2 linked regions of the Saccharobesus litoralis genome follow. Each later gene encodes a partner of the first gene's protein in a complex. Links are inferred from orthologs where the notes say so. Each region holds a gene or a part of one and is shown on either strand. Other genes may lie near its edges.

Region 1 (3,183 bases):
AACTTACGTAAGAAGTCATAAAGCGCACGCAACTTTCACGCAATTTTGATATTGCAGATAATGACCGCTAGTTTAACACGGAAATGTTGTCAGGGATTAGGCTAAGCTTTATTTTTATCAAGTAGTTATCAAAAGTAGCTGATTTTCAGCTACTTACCTTTATAAGCCTGCTCGTCAAGCGAACGTAAATATTCGAGTTTAGAAGCAATTTGTTTTTCTAATCCGCGATCAGTAGGGAAATAAAAACGGCTGTCGACAACCTCTGCAGGTAAGTAAGTTTCACCTGCAGCATACGCATTAGGCTCATTGTGAGCGTATCGATACTCAGCACCATGCCCCATCTCTTTTAATAAACTAGTAGGTGCATTGCGCAAATGAATAGGCACATCATAATCAGGCTCGTCTGCTACCTGACGCTTAGCATCTTTAAAGGCTTGATACACAGCATTACTTTTCGCAGCACACGCCATATAAACTGCCGCTTGGGCGATTGCCCTCTCCCCTTCTGCTGGTCCCACTCGAGTAAATGTGTCCCACGCATTGACCGCTAATTGCATTGCCCTTGGATCGGCATTACCTATATCTTCAGATGCAATAGCCAATAAGCGCCGAGCCACATAAAGCGGGTCGACACCCATTTTTAACATACGCGCATACCAGTACAGAGCAGCATCAGGATTAGAGCCACGTACCGATTTATGAAAGGCCGAAATTAAATCATAAAAGATATCGCCGCCTTTATCGCCCGCTGCTGGCCGGTATTGAAACAAGCTATCAATGTCTGACTGGGATATTACACGCTGACCTTGTGGATTTGGCTCTATCATATCGGCCAATGTTTCCATTGTATTCAGCAGGTTTCTCGCATCACCATTTGCAAGGTCAACCAGCGCATGGCCGATTTTGTCGTCGTAAACTAAAGTAGCGGCTTCTTGGCTTTTATCAGGACGCGACTTAAGCGAAGCCAGCACATGCTGTAGCTCAACCGATGAGTGTTTTTTTAAAAGGTAAACTCGCGCTCGGGATAACAAGGCTCGATTTAATTCAAATGAAGGGTTCTCTGTTGTTGCGCCAACAAAAATTACCGTACCATCTTCAATAAAAGGTAAAAATGCATCTTGCTGGCTTTTATTGAAACGATGTACCTCGTCTACAAATAATAAGGTTTTTTTTGCAGACTGCAGCGCGACAGCTTTGGCATTTTCAATAGCAGCTCGTATATCTTTCACACCTGAAGTAACGGCTGACAAGCGCTCCACATGCGCATTGATATAGTTAGCAATTAATTCCGCTAGGGTTGTTTTACCCGTGCCTGGCGGCCCCCACAAAATAAGTGAATGAACTTTACCTTGTTCAATCGCTCTACGCAGGGGTTTACCAATGCCAAGAATATGGCTTTGACCAATATATTCATCTAAATGACTAGGCCGCATGCGCGCAGCCAAGGGTTGGTTTACAGAATCGAAATCAAACACGGTAATTATTGACGTTGATCGTCTAACTCAACGCCCTCAGGCAAGCTGAAAGTAAATTGCTGACGTGTAAGTTGAGGTGCCATTTTAAATTGACTAAATTGATAATGGCTATTTTGACCTTGCCTATCAGAAACAACCAATTTATCGACCGCAGAAGAGCCTTTTACAAAAGTGACTTCAATCGATTCAACTAAACTTTTTTCATCTTTCACTCGAATTTTGAAGCGGTTGTCATCAAGTTGACTAACCTGATAGCCCTGCCATATTTCATCTTCTACTTTTAAAAGCAATAAAATAGGGTTATTAAGCAAGGCCTCCTTTAACCAAACCGCCGTCACTTGCTCGATGAATGGATCGTAAAACCAAATGGTTTCGCCATCACATTGTAAAATACTTTCGTCGGGCTCTTGTGTATGCCACTTAAACAAATTGGGTTGTTTTAATTGTGTTGAACCTGTCGCTGATTGTATTTCTACATTGTCACTATCAAACACTTGCTGGGTAAAATCACTGGTAAATGCATTTAAACCGGCAATTTTATTTTTTAACGTCTCAGTGACATTATCCGCCAATACAGATGTACTCAAGCTACACAATAGCGAAAACGTGAGTAGTTTGCTTTTAACTAAAAATTTCATAAATCGATTAATTACCTAATGTTAATCTTTTGGCGCAGCAGGTGCTAACACTTCACGTGCACCATTATGCCCTGCTGAACTAACGATACCGCTCATTTCCATTTGCTCAACAATATTAGCAGCTCGGTTGTACCCTATGCGGAATTTACGTTGCACACTTGAAATTGAAACTTTTCGAGTTTCGGTAACAAAAGCAACCGCTTCATCAAATAATGCATCATATTCGTTGTCACCATCGGCTTCCGGCACTTCACCCGGTAATAAAATTTCTTCTTCACCATTTAAGACATCGTCAATGTAATTTGGTTTCCCACGTAATTTCCAATCGGCAACCACAGCATGTACTTCATGGTCATCAACAAAAGCCCCGTGCGCCCGCGTTAATACATTCGAACCTGATGGCATATAAAGCATGTCACCCATACCGAGCAAAGATTCTGCGCCCTGCTGATCCAAAATGGTACGAGAGTCAATTTTCGAAGAAACAGTTAAACCAATACGTGTGGGTATATTAGCTTTTATCAAGCCGGTAATGACATCAACCGAAGGGCGTTGGGTTGCTAAAACAAGATGAATACCCGCAGCTCGTGCTTTTTGAGCGATTCGCGCGATTAACTCTTCTACTTTCTTGCCGACAATCATCATCATGTCAGCAAATTCGTCAATTACCACTACAATACTTGGTAGTTTTTCTAATTGAGGAGCGGTTTCATCCATGCTGTCACCGGGTTGCCATAACGGATCGTGTAATGGTGTACCCGCCTCAATATTCTCGACCACTTTGGCATTAAAACCTTTTAAGTTTCGTACCCCAACCGCAGCCATTAATTTATATCGACGTTCCATTTCTCCTACACACCAACGCAGAGCATTAGAGGCATCTTTCATATCTGTGACCACTTCACACAACAAATGTGGAATATCTTCATAAACCGATAATTCCAACATTTTCGGATCAATCATGATCATACGCACTTCTTCAGGTGTTGCCTTATACAAAAAGCTCAATATCATGGTATTAACCAATACCGATTTACCTGAACCCGTCGTACCGGCTACCAACACATGTG
Region 2 (3,309 bases), 880 kb from region 1 along the record:
AGTAATCTTTAGCAAATCGCCCCGTATTGACTACCCCATAGCCTCTAATGACTCTTTGAGCTTGACTCACTGGGTTAGTTAATAATGCCTGACGAATTAAATGCATACGTCGAATAGTAAGATAACGTTTCGGCGATATGTGTAATATGCTCTTAAATGCATACTCTAACGTTCTCAAACTACAAAAACACACTTCTGCTAATCGCGGGATAGCAATAAAAAAGTCCCCCGTGCTATCAACATAATCTATTGCTCTTTGCACTATAGTATGGCGAGAGTTTTGCTTAATAACTTGCTTACGCCAAGCCCACGCATTTAAGCTAGCAGCTAAGGTTAGCAAGATGCTTTCTTCGGCGTCCTTAATCGCAATAGGATTATTTTGTAGCTGCTGGGCATGCTTGACAATTGAATCGATTTGCTCGATTAAACTAACCCGACCGAGTTTAAACTGTTCAGATGTGACATCGGCTTCTCTTAATACGGCTGTATCAGCCATTAATCTTTGAAAGCTGATGTCATCTAAATAATCGGCTAACACTGACGCTTGCACTGATAAAAATCGACCTTTGTAATCTTGTGGATAGCGCACAATAAGATCTTCACCTTTGGTGAAAGCGATTAAGCGATCATGGGTCATTTGGGCACCATTAACCACTATTTGCACATGGCTATCAGGAAAAACCATATACAGGTCATCCGGTTTTAACGTCGCAAAATGAATAGTTTCAGCAACCACAGTACGCTGACCCAAACTCATTCGGGGAAGGTTGAGACCTTTATGCTGGTTAAAAAAACGGCCAGAGGTAATTTGATATGCGACTAAGTCAAAAACTCGATGAGTTTCGATGTACTCTTCAATTGTTTCAAATGACTTGTCAAACAGCTCTATTTGCAAACGACTTCCTGCTCTACGGTTAGCTTACGCTCAGGATGTTAGCAAATGTCCCCGTACATTTTTCGCAATATTCCCCGTATCATAGTCGCTATAGCATCTCGCGATACATTAATTCGCTAAATATGAACAAATAAGCAGCAAAAATGGCCAAATATTCTATTTACTGGCCACCTAGCACCCCCGCAGGATCGACTTTAGTGGCACGATAAGCCGGATAGATAGTCGAGAATAAAGACAAGAGTAATGCTGCACCTGCAGTAACAGCAACATCCGCAACCACTAGCTGCGAAGGTAAAAAATCAACAAAGTACACATCGGCGGCCAAAAATTGAACGCCTAATAAACTCTCAATAGATCGGAGTAAAGGTGTTAAATAAAGTGCGCCAAGACAGCCTAAAATAGTACCAAAGACAACCCCAAGAATACCGTTATAGGCCCCTTGCAGCATAAAAATACGAATGATAGTTGAGTTGTGGGTACCCATCGTTTTCAATATGGCAATATCACCGGCTTTTTCATTCACCGCCATCACCAAGGTTGATACAATATTGAAGCAAGCGACCGCAATAACCAAAATCAGTATGATATACATGACTTGTCTAACTAACAGAATATCGTTGTATAAATGACCGTACTCATGTGTCCAATTGCCAATGTAAACATAAACCGGTAATTGAAAGCCGATTTGCCTAGCAATGGATGGGGCATCAAATACCTCATTTATTTTAAGGCGAAGTCCTTGCACACCTTGTTGCCAACCTGATTCTTTGGCGGCAACAGGCAAAGACACATATCCCATCGAGTAATCTAATTGCCCACCTAACTTGAACGAACCGAGCAGCTCTAGCCTAACCAAGTTAGGCGCTGTTAGTTTTAACGACTCATTTTGTTTAGGAATTAAAAACTCAACCTTATCTCCGACCGTTAAGCCTAATTCTTCAACGAGCCCCGCACCTAATATGATACCTTCGCCTTGATTAAATCGAGATTGTGTTTGTGCATCCACATAACTCGATAAATCACTGACTTGCTGTTCTAGTTGCCAGTCAATCCCTCTGACTTGCAAAGGCTTTAAATGCTTACCTTTTTGCAATAAGCCATTAATTTTTATGAAAGGCGCTACCGCTATCACCTGCTCATTATTTTTTATATCTGCCGCTAATGATTGCCAGTCTTTTATTCCCTCTAACTCTACAGCTGTAAATTCAATATGCGAAACAACCGACAACAATCTATTTTTTAGCTCTCGTTCAAAACCGTTCATAGCTGACAACACTATGATCAGAACAGCACACCCCAGCATGATACCGATAATAGAAGAAGCAGAAATAAAACGAATAAATCGATTTTGCGTCGTGGCTCGTGCATATCGCCATCCAACAAATAAGCTAAAGAAATTAGCCATTTACCGACTCCAAAATGGTGTGTAATTTGCCGTCGCTCAATTTAAGTTGTCTATCCATTCGAGCCGCAAGTTCTAGATCATGGGTAACAAAAACAAAAGCAGTATCAAACTGTTCGCGGATCTCTTGGATCAAAGCAAAAATGCTTTGTGCATTGGCATGATCTAAATTACCAGTCGGCTCATCTGCCAATACTAACTTTGGTTGATTAATCAATGCTCGCGCAATCGCAACACGCTGGCGCTCACCTCCCGATAATGCTGAAGGTCGATGGTCGATACGATGGCCTAAGCCAACTCGCTTTAATAACTCAGAAGCTTGTTCAAAAGCCGCTTCTTTACTTTGCCCCGAAATTAAACGAGGCATAGCCACATTCTCAATTGCACTAAACTCAGCTAACAAATGATGAAACTGATAAATAAACCCCAAATTCTGATTTCGAAAGTCCGCTTGTTTGTTGTCAGAAAGCTGATGGATATTTTGTCCCATGTAAATCACATCACCTGAACTGGGTTTGTCCAACGCCCCCATAATATGTAACAAGGTGCTTTTGCCCGAGCCTGAACTACCGACAATGGCTAAATGCTCTGCGGCATAAACATCCAATTCTAAATCGTCAATGACATTAACTTGATTGCTGCCATCGTGATAAGTCTTGCAAATATGACGGCAAGACAAAATAGCTTGATGATTATTGGTTTGGTGTAACTCTGTCATGATAATTCCGTTATTCGTAACGCAAAATGTCGGCAGGCTGAGTATGCGCCGCGCGATAAGAAGGATAAATTGTCGCTAAAAAGCTCATCAGCACTGATGCGATGGCTATGATAATAACTTGAGAAACCTGTATGTCGACGGGTAAACCGCTCGCCGAATAACCAGGAGCGGCGAGTAAACCACCGCCAAATAAAGTTAATATACTGTTTAAGTTAGCCGCGGCCAATACACCTAAAATTGTCCCTAGCACACCACCAAAGCAACCTTTATATAAGCCTTGCAATATAAAGATGA

What was found.
Region 2: the proteins of lolA (region 1) and lolE are in contact, whole or in part, in a cryo-EM structure (PDB 7ARM), measured with the Escherichia coli proteins. The link is inferred for Saccharobesus litoralis from one-to-one orthologs.

Annotation. Positions count from the first base shown.
Region 1 is NZ_CP026604.1:4,705,195-4,708,377, forward strand. The notes cover bases 298-3,147. They hold lolA (outer membrane lipoprotein chaperone LolA), read right to left. Parts: upstream 2,114-3,147; coding sequence 1,481-2,113; downstream 298-1,480. Other genes in these bases: C2869_RS17645 (replication-associated recombination protein A), read right to left, coding at 298-1,433; C2869_RS17655 (DNA translocase FtsK), read right to left, coding at 2,135-3,147. Outside these bases: more of C2869_RS17645, read right to left, coding at 150-297; more of C2869_RS17655, read right to left, coding at 3,148-3,183. UniProt on the Escherichia coli protein: Participates in the translocation of lipoproteins from the inner membrane to the outer membrane.
Region 2 is NZ_CP026604.1:3,825,312-3,828,620, reverse strand. The notes cover bases 179-3,154. They hold lolE (lipoprotein-releasing ABC transporter permease subunit LolE), read right to left. Parts: upstream 2,301-3,154; coding sequence 1,056-2,300; downstream 179-1,055. Other genes in these bases: C2869_RS13780 (lipoprotein-releasing ABC transporter permease subunit), read right to left, coding at 3,026-3,154; lolD (lipoprotein-releasing ABC transporter ATP-binding protein LolD), read right to left, coding at 2,293-3,015; C2869_RS13795 (AraC family transcriptional regulator), read right to left, coding at 179-895. Outside these bases: more of C2869_RS13795, read right to left, coding at 1-178; more of C2869_RS13780, read right to left, coding at 3,155-3,309. UniProt on the Escherichia coli protein: Part of an ATP-dependent transport system LolCDE responsible for the release of lipoproteins targeted to the outer membrane from the inner membrane.